DNA from 3 places in the Rhodoferax sp. PAMC 29310 genome. Region 2 is predicted to be linked to each of the others. Evidence: predicted binding sites of a transcription regulator. Region 2 holds the regulator's gene; each other region holds the start of a gene.
The links. Region 2 encodes FNR, which switches genes on or off when oxygen is low (the NO sensors DNR and NnrR bind a similar motif). Its sites were predicted from a motif close to TTGATNNNNATCAA; they were not measured.

Region 1: the regulator FNR is predicted to act here: its motif matches at 1,909-1,922, upstream of J8G15_RS12940 (cation-translocating P-type ATPase).
Region 3: the regulator FNR is predicted to act here: its motif matches at 1,403-1,416, upstream of J8G15_RS18240 (hemerythrin domain-containing protein).

What each region holds. Positions count from the first base shown of each region.
Region 1 covers NZ_CP072852.1:2,795,554-2,798,832, forward strand. Annotated here, with positions in the region: gene J8G15_RS12940 (cation-translocating P-type ATPase) at 1-1,667, opposite strand, end outside; gene J8G15_RS12945 (mechanosensitive ion channel family protein) at 1,959-2,780, opposite strand; gene J8G15_RS12950 (M48 family metallopeptidase) at 3,199-3,279, opposite strand, start outside.
Region 2 covers NZ_CP072852.1:1,390,888-1,394,166, forward strand. Annotated here, with positions in the region: partial or broken gene hemN (oxygen-independent coproporphyrinogen III oxidase) at 1-998, opposite strand, end outside; gene fnr (fumarate/nitrate reduction transcriptional regulator Fnr) at 1,150-1,869, shown strand; gene J8G15_RS06335 (fasciclin domain-containing protein) at 1,966-2,421, opposite strand; gene J8G15_RS06340 (cation diffusion facilitator family transporter) at 2,798-3,279, shown strand, end outside.
Region 3 covers NZ_CP072852.1:3,922,618-3,925,896, reverse strand. Annotated here, with positions in the region: gene gshA (glutamate--cysteine ligase) at 1-112, shown strand, start outside; gene J8G15_RS18245 (M14-type cytosolic carboxypeptidase) at 155-1,306, opposite strand; gene J8G15_RS18240 (hemerythrin domain-containing protein) at 1,471-1,944, shown strand; gene J8G15_RS18235 (M48 family metalloprotease) at 2,046-3,279, opposite strand, start outside.

The DNA of each region.
Region 1 (3,279 bases), 1.4 Mb from region 2:
CACACGGCCACGGCTTGGAGGCGAGCCTGTAGGGCCGCATCGCTCAGGGTGGCCAGTTCCTCACCGGTCAACACGCCATCCAAAGCATCCCCGGCAGATACCAGCCCCGCTTCGGCCGCGATAGCTCGGGCAGTCGCCGGGTAGTCCCCGGTGATCATCAACACACGAATGCCGGCAGTGTGGCATTGCGCCACGGCCGCAGCGATCTCGGGCCGCAAGGGGTCGGCCAGACCCAGCAGACCAATGAACTCGAAATCAAAGTCATGTTCAACGGCTGGCCAATGCTCACCCACAAAACGTGCCTGAGCCACCCCGAGCACCCGCAAACCTTTGGCCGCCATGGACTCCACGGCACGGGCAATGCGCGCCTGCGCGTCTCTTCCCAAATGACACAAATCCACAATGGCCTCGGGTGAGCCCTTGGCCGCCACCACATGCGCCTCACCGGTCGTTGCCCGCCACACATGAGACATGGCGCGAAGCTCGGGCGTGAGCCCATACTCCTGCATCAGGGTCCAGTCATGGTGCAGGTGTTCCGTGTCTTTCAGAAAGTGCTGGCCCAGCCGATGAAACGCTTTTTCCATCGGATCAAACGGGTCCGCCACGCTGGCCAGAATGCTGTACTCCACCAGGGTGTGAAACGCCTCAGGCAGCTCGCTCGAATGGGCATAGTCCACAACCAGGGACTCGGCTGGCGCCGCCGCACCGTCCTGGGCATACAGCTCAACGACGGTCATTCGGTTCTCGGTCAAGGTGCCGGTTTTGTCCACGCACAAAACCGAGGTCGCCCCCAGCGTCTCGATGGCGGCAATGCGCCGGGTCAAGACATTTTTCTTCGCCAGGCGCCAGGCGCCCAAAGCCGGCAGCACCGTCAAAACCACCGTGAACTCCTGCGGCAACATGGCCATGGCCAGCGCAATACCAGCGAGCAGGGCCGCCATCCAGTCGCCCCGTATCCAGCCATGCGCCAGCACCAGCAGCACGCTGGCGGCCAGTGCCAGCAGTGCCAGCACCTTGAGCAAATGAGCGGTTTGCTGCTTCAGGGGCGAGGGCTCATTGCCCAGGGTGCCCAGCACGTGGCCGATACGGCCAATCTCACTGCGCTCGCCAGTCGCCGTCACGCGGGCGCGGCCATGCCCTCTTACCAGCAGCGTGCCAGAAAACAGGGCGGCATCGGCACGGGCGTCCTTGTCCACGGGCACCGCTTCCCCGGTCAGAAGAGATTCATCGACTCGCACCTCGCTGCCATCGATCAGCACCGCGTCGGCGGCAATCCGGTCGCCCTCGGCCAGCAACAACACGTCGCCACACACGACTTCATGGCCGGCAATTCGAACCGGCTGGCCGTCTCGCAGCACCATCGCACGGGGGCTGCTGAGATCCCGTAATGCGTCCAGCGCCCGCTCCGTCTTGCCCTCTTGATACAGAGTCATGGCCAGCACCACCAGCACGAGACCAAACAACACCAGCCCCTCGTGCAAATCTCCCAACAACAAATACAGGGTGCCGGCGGCCAGCAACAACATGAACATGGGCTCTTGCAGCGTTTCGCGCGCGATGTGGCGCCACTTTCGGCGCTGCGCCGAGGGCAAAGCGTTCGGTCCGTCCTGTCGAAGTCGCTGTGCCGCTTCAGGCGCGCTCAAGCCGGCATCGTCGTTCTGATTCATGGAATCTGTCACAAGGGGTTCACGGGCGTCGCACCCAGACAGGGCGCTGCCCCAGTAAAGACCGGCAGCAGAATTCGAAAGCAAAAGATAAACTGAGACACAAAAGCCCGCTGGGTTGCGGGCTTCAGTCGTTCAACACTGTTTTGATGGAGCCGGGCTTCGGCCCCGACGCTACTGATACCGATCATGCAAACCCTCCCCTTGGTCAAATTCATTTTGACCAAGGGGAGCATCACCAGTATTGACGAATATCAAGCACTCACACCGAACCGGGCCAGCGCCGTATCACGTTCAAGGAACGGCTTTGGCGACCACTTGATGCAGGTGCACGTCACGCTGTGGGTAAGGAATGGAGCAGCCGCCTTGCTCAAGCCCTTCTTTGCAACGCTGCACCAAGTCCAATTTGGTGGCCCACCAGTCCGTGCGCGCGGTCCAGACGCGAAACATGATGTTCACCGAGTTGTCGCCCAGGCTTTCCACTTTGATCAGTGGTTCCGGGTCGCGCAGCACGCGCGGCTCGTCCAGGGCGATCTGGTTCAGGATGGCCAAGGCGGTGTTGATGTCGTCGCCATAGGCAATGCCATACACCTCGTCGAGGCGGCGAATGTCTTTGTCGGTCACCGACAGGTTGACGATGGTATGGCCCCATATTTGTGAATTCGGCAAAAACACCGCCGGCCCGTCCGGCAAATGTCCCTTGCAGATGAAAAACCCAAGGGCATCAATGACATACACCTCGCCATTGATCCGAACCGCATCGCCCACGTTGAAGGGGCGGAAAAACAGCAACATCACCCCGGCGGCCACATTGCTCAACGTGCCCTGCAAGGCCAGGCCAATGGCCAGTCCTGCGGCGCCCAGCAAGGCAATCAAGCTGGTCGTCTCCACGCCGAAACGGTTCAACACCGCAATCAACGTGAACACCAGCACGCCCACCCGTACCAATTTTCCCGGAAATCCGTGAAACACCGGGTCAATCTTGTCGGACTTGCGCACCGCGCGGCCCACCAGGCGGCTTAACCAACCCGCAATTAGATAGCCCACGATCAGCGTGATGATCGCGCCCACCACATTCATGCCATAGCCCAACAGGGTGCCTGTCAGGAGTTCCATTGTTTTTTGAAGTTGTTCATTCATAGGCCGCCTATGGTAGCCATAGCCACCACCTCCCGCAGACCGCCCCACTTTGTCCTTACGGAGGTTGCCGGCAAAAAAGGGGACGCACACCGGCTGCTTCCGCCTTCAAAGTTCATGTGGCGTATATGGCTGCAGCCCAGTTAAACCATGCGAGAACAGCTATTGATTAAGTAGCACCTTTGCTGCTCAGGCCCATCCGACCTTCTAGAGCCCCAGAGGGAGGAGAAACAAGGCGGCCGTGTACCCTCAGCCTCAAAAAACATATGCCTTATATGCCTTTTGGGCCTGCTACCCAGGTGAATCAAGCGCAGACAGCTACAAAATAAAGAGCAAGATCAAGTCGCAGTCGCGGAGCCCCTCCGACCTCGTTGGCAGGATGGCCGATGGCGGCAAACTACTTGCCGCGCGCCCGCTCGTACAAAGGCATCACTTGGGGCAAGTTGCTCACGATGTCGTCAGTTCGGGTATTTCCTGA
Region 2 (3,279 bases):
CCCAACTCGATCAAATCGCAGTCAGGCTGGGTGCTGAAGCCCTGAAAATTGCGATGCAGACGACCCTGTCGTTTGGCAATGGCCAACACATCGGTGGGCAAGGCGAAATGAGCCAGGCCAATGAACACATAACCAGCAGCTCGCAACGCCGCAATTGAGTTGGAATGCATGACCAGATTGGCCGCGTCGCTAGGAAGCGCAGCGGTGCTGATATGGCGCTGCGGTTTGAAGTGCGCCGGCCGGTGGGCGTAGGCATAGAGTGCGATGCGGTCGGGCCGCCACTCGATGACTTGTGACAGCGTACGCTCGAACGATTCCGAACTTTGTTGGGGCAGGCCATAAATCAGGTCCACGTTGATCGAATCAAAACCGCGCTGGCGGGCATCCTGAAACAGTTAGACCACTTGCTCAACAGGTTGAATCCGGTGTATCGCCATTTGAACTGCCGGGTCAATATCCTGAACGCCAATACTCAAGCGTTTAAAACCCAGCAGCATCAGTGCGTCCAGTCGATCGGAATCCAGGGTGCGCGGATCGATTTCGATGACGTACTCACCGGCCGGAAGCATTTTGAAATTTCGCCGCAACATGCTCATCAAATCGCCCAGCTGGGCATCGGTCAAAAAGGTAGGTGTGCCGCCTCCCACATACAGTTGACTCACCGACTGCCCCGCGCCCAACTCGGCCGTGTGAAGCTCTACCTCGCGACTCAAGTAGTTCAAATACGTGTCCGCATGTCCATGCTCACTTGTAACGACTTTGTTGCAGGAGCAGAAGTAGCACAGCGTTTCACAAAACGGAATATGCACATAAAGGGACATCGGCCGTGCGGCCACCGTCGGCCCAGAGCGGCGTTGGGCCAGCGCCTGCTTGTACTCAAGCTCGGCAAAGGCCTCGACAAATCGATCAGCGGTAGGAAAGGAGGTGTAGCGGGGACCAGAAGCATTCAACCGATTGAGCACGTCATTTAAATCAGGGGGGGCCGCATCGGCATTCATAGGCAATCCTTGGCAAGGCTGGAAATATGCCTTCAACCCCACATCAAAACCTTGACTCAGATCAACCTCGAATGAAATAGGACCTGCCAATTGATTTGACCTACATCAGGAAGTGCGGGGTCAGACGTCAATTGGTGCCAGAATGGTCTGCATGAACCCCATCACCTTAAAAGTCGCATGCTCCAGTTGCAATCTGAAGGAGCTGTGTATGCCACTTGGATTGACGCCGGACGAATTGGACCGTGTCGACGAAGTGGTGGCGGCGCGACGCAAAGTCAAGCGAGGTACAACGCTGTTTCGAACCGGTGAGAGGTTCACCAGTCTGTACGCCATTCGCACTGGTTTTTTCAAAACCAGCGTCGTCTCTGAAGATGGCAAGGACCAAGTGACCGGGTTTCAGATGGCTGGAGAAATCATTGGGCTGGATGGCATCGTGAATGACCAACACACTTGTGACGCTGTTGCCTTGGAAGATGCCGAGGTATGCGTCATGCCTTTTAATCGCGTTGAAGAAATCTCGCGGGAAGTGATTTCATTACAGCGCCATGTGCACAAAATCATGAGCCGCGAAATTGTGCGTGAGCACGGCGTGATGTTGCTGCTGGGCAGCATGCGCGCAGAAGAGAGACTGGCCGCGTTTTTGCTGAATCTGGTTCAACGATTAAACGCCCGTGGGTTTTCAAAAACCGAATTGGTCCTGCGCATGACGCGCGAGGAAATTGGAAGTTACCTGGGCTTGAAACTGGAAACCGTGAGCCGCACGTTTTCGAAGTTTGTGGAAGACGGCATTGTGGAAGTCAAACAGCGCCACATTCGTATTGTGGATGCCGAGATGTTGAAAGACATCGTCAACCCCAAAGCCTGCAATTGATCACACAGACCCATTAAAGAAAGCCGGATCATCCGGCTTTTTTTGTGGGCGCCCCGCGGTCTGTAGTTCGCAGGGAGCCCAACTTTGAGCCCGCAGTTACTTGGGCATGATCACGCTGTCAATCACGTGGATCACGCCATTGTCAGCCACGATGTCTGTCGCAGTGACCTTGGCGCCATCCACCATGACACCTCCCATAGTTTTGACAGTGATCTCAGAACCCTGAACAGTTTTGACTTTGCCGGCTTTGACATCGGCAGCCATCACTTTGCCGGGCACCACGTGGTAGGTCAATACCGAAGTCAGCTTGGCTTTGTCTTTCAACAGCGCATCAAGATCAGCTTTCGGAATTTTGGCGAAGGCCGCATCAGTCGGGGCAAACACGGTGAACGGGCCTGGGCCTTTCAACGTGTCAATCAAACCGGCAGCGGTCAACGCCGTGGCCAGGGTTTTGAAAGTCCCAGCAGAAACAGCGGTGTCAACAATGTCCTTCGCTTGAACAGAAAAAGCGACGCCAAAAGCCAACGCGGTTGCAAGAATGGTTTTTTTCATGGAGCTCTCCTAAAAATGAATGTCAGGTATGACGCGTCAAAGATGTGACGTGGCCGAATAATACAACCAATAAGTATCCATAATTTCTTTATGGTTTAAATTATTACTAATTGGTATCTTTATGAGTTGAAAAGAACCATTGGCTGAACTAACCTCAGAAATGCCTCGCTTCAAGAGCGTATTGCCCATCTACCGGCTTGAACATTGTTCAGCGACGACGCACCACTCGCAACAAGGTTTGACAAAAACTATACGGTTGGTTACGGCAACCTCTTCCTTGTCAAGCCTTGGAAATTGGGTCGTCCATCGCAGCAACAATGTCACTTGACACTGGAGTGACTAAAGGGTTCCCAATAGAGTCAATTTAAGGAGAACCATGTCTGCTCACTGCTGCGAACACGAAACACCCACCGCATCGTCCTTCGAAAACATGGATCGGTACCGGCGAATCCTGTGGATTGCCTTGATCATCAACGCCTTCATGTTTTTGGTGGAGATCTTGGCGGGTTACACCTCGGGTTCGCTGTCGCTATTTGCTGATGCGATTGACTTCGCCGGCGACGCTGCCAACTACGCCGTGTCTCTTGCAGTCTTGTCGGCGGCCTTGGTTTGGCGCGCCCGCGCCGCAATGGTGAAGGCGCTCAGCATGATCGCCTTTGGACTGTTCATTCTGACGCGGGCGGCGTGGGCCGCCCTGAACGGCGCCGTGCCAGACGCGCCGACCATGGGAGCGATCGGTTTGGTAGCACTGGTAGCCAATGTGGCCGTTGCCTGGATGCTGTACGCGTTTCGTGAGGGTGACGCCAACATGCGCAGCGTCTGGCTGTGCTCACGCAACGACGCCATTGGCAACCTAGC
Region 3 (3,279 bases), 2.1 Mb from region 2:
GCTGGCGCAGTTTGATGCCAGCGTACAGGAATCTCTGGCCGAACACGCCCGCGTCGAAGCGCAGCCACAGGAAGACTTTGAGGACTACGTAGCCAGTTACTACGCGGGATAAATCGGCAGGAGACAGCGGCGGCTGCCTCCCCTGAAGAAATCCTTAGCGCAGCTTGTCCACCACCGCCAAAACGGGCAGCAGCACGCTGGCGCCCAGGCGCTTGGAGCGCTCGCCGTTCCAGCCGATCTGGGTGTCGGGCAAGTCAGCGTTGTCTTTGAAGGGCATCTCCACCGTGAAGGCCAGGCAGTCAAACGTTTGGCCAATCCAGCTGGTGGCCAGCGTCATATTGGCCTTGCCTAGCTCGGTCTTGCCGTAACCTTGTTCGGTTTGAAAATCAGGGCAGGTGCTGGTCCAGCTGGTTTTGAAAGTTTCTTCTAGCGCCTTTGTGCGCGCTGAGTAGCCCGGCGTGCCTTCGGTGCCGACACAGAAGTTGTAGGGCAGGCCTTCGTCACCATGCACATCCAGATTCAAGTCCACGCCCAGGGCCTGCATTTTCTGGCGAACCAAGAACACCTCGGGGGAGCGGCCCAGGGTGGGCTCGGCCCACTCACGGTTCAGGTTGGCGCCCGCCGCGTTGGTGCGCAGGTTGCCGCGCACCGCGCCGTCCGGGTTCATATTCGGCACGACATAGAACACGCACTTTTCAAGCAGGACACGGGCTACGGCGTCGTCACAATCCAACAGGCGCTCCAGAAAACCTTCGGCAAACCATTCGGCCATGCTCTCGCCGGGGTGCTGACGGGCAATCAACCACACCTTCTTCTTCTGCGCCAGTGGGATGGCGCTGGTGACGTCGGTGATGTGCAGCAAGGTCATGTCGCGCCCGTCGAGGGTGCTGCCAAGCCGCTCCACGGTGACGTGTGCCGACACACTGGCCAGCCCGATCAAATCCAGGTGGCGCTCATAGGAATACGGCTCAAAGTAGGCAAAGTAGACGCTTTGCGAAGCCGGGGTGAAATTCACCGTCATCTCCGTGCCATCAAACTGGGCGTCGACCCGAAACCAGTGTTGACGGTCATAGCTGACCGCCATGCGGTAGCCTTCCCAGCCTTTGGGGTAGGCGCATTGCCCGGCGTTCATGAAACGAAGACGCACCGGCAAGCCTGCGGCGCCATGTAGGCAAAAGTGAAACCACTGGGCAAATTCGCTGGCGTTGTCGGGGCGAATGTTGAGGCGAATGTCGCCGGGGTCCGCCAGGCTGAGCACCTCAATGGCGCCGGAATCGAATTGGGTGGAGATGTGTAGTTCGGTCATGGGGGCTTTCGTTGATGCCCCATTGTAAAAACCCTGACAGGGCTTGTCAGTGAGTATCTATGGCGTATGTGTTTCCCCCGCGGAATGCCCGTCGACTTGACTTCGATCAATGCAAAGCGCCGCTCGCTGAAGACAATGAAACCTAACTTTTTCAGGAGGGCACTATGTCGAACTACCCCAAACCCGTAAGTTTCTCTGCGCTGGATACCTGCCATCAGCAGATGCTGGAGCAACTCAAAGCGCTGTCGGCGCTGGCTACGCGAATTGAGGCTGAGGGCATCGACGCCGAGGCCCAACAACAAGCCGACCAGATTGAAACCTTTTTCTCCGGTACCTCGCGCGCGCACCACGCGCAGGAAGAGAAGATGGTATTCCCGCCGATTTTGGCTGGCGACAACGACGAACTGAAGGCGACGGTCACAACCCTGCAGCAGGATCACGGCTGGATTGAGGAGAACTGGATTGAACTCTCGCCCAAGTTGCGCGCTGTTGCCTCAGGCAACAGCTGGTTTGAACCGGCTGAGCTGGTGAGTCAGGTGGCCATCTTTGTGGCACTGGTTCAGAACCACATCGCGCTGGAGGAGTCCACGGTGTACCCAGCGGCCAAGTCGCTGGGGATCACAAAGAACGACAAGTAGATCAAGCGATAGGGAGTTCTTATTTCAAGCGAAATATCGACCTACCCTCGGTATTACATGCGCAGACAGCTATCTATTCAATAGCACCTGCGATCTAAGATCTACTGTACGATTTTGATCAACTGCCCTGCTTGGGGCTCGCCACCGCCGTAAACACCGTTGATCAGGCGCAACTGCTGCTCCGCCCGCTCCAGCGGTGACCGGCGCGCCAACTCGGCAAAACCACCCCGAGGATAGGGCGCGGTTTTCAGGTTCCACGGCTGCGCGGCAGCCCGGTCCGAGCCGGTCATCGCCCGGAAAGAACCTCGCGTCTCGTCAATCTGGCGCCGTGCCTGGGCTAGGGTGTTGGCGTCTTTGGCGGCATAACTCAGTACGTAGGTTTTGTCGCCCGGGCCGCTCACGACCGTGGCCTCAATCGCTTGAGACTGCCCCTGTGCATTGGCACGCGCGCCGGAGAAATGGGTCGCTTGCAGGCCATTGATCACCATCCGGTCGCTGCGCCCTTGGGTGGGTTTGAGTAAATTGCGAATCACCTCTTCATGATTGCGCCCGGCCTGCGCGGGTGCCGCTCTCAGAATCAGGGCTGCGTCGCCGGCGCCATTGACCACCACCAGCTTGTCAGGTGCGTTTTGAATCTTCCAGCCCTGCGGGGCGGTCAGCGCGATGCCCAATGACGAATGATAGAACTGGCGCCCACGCGTCAACCCCTGCTCGGCGGTCTCACCAAAGTCCATGCCGTTGATGGCAGCCAGGTAGCGCGCGCGCCCTTCGTTGCTGTAACGTCCTTTGTACTGGGCGGCCAACTGGGTGATATTTCGCAGGCGCTCGTCATTGCTGGGGTGCGAGGCCAGCCAGCTGCGGCCCTCGGCCACCGGGCGACCTTCGGCCCGGGCCTGGTCCGCTGCAAAACGCTCCTGATTTTTGAGCACTGTAATCACGTTGACCATATTCTGCGGGTCGTAATTGCTGCGCGCCAGGTATTCAGCACCCAGTTGATCGGATTGCAACTCTTGCTCGCGCCCATAGGATGCGACGTAGCCCGAGGCCACCGATTGCGACACGTTACTGGCCATTTGACCCGCGCCAGACATGCCCTGGCTTTCCAGCACCGCGCCCAGCAGGGTGGCCGCCAACACGCCCAAACCTGCGTCTTGCTGGCGCGTCGCGCGCTGTGCACCATGGCGGGCGGTGACGTGGCCGATCTCATGGCCGATCACGCCGGCCAGATCGGCCTCGTCCTCCATATAAGCCATGATGCCGCGGGTGACATAAACATAGCCTCCGGGCAAAGCAAAGGCATTGATCTCCGGACTGTCCAGCACGGTGAAATGCCAC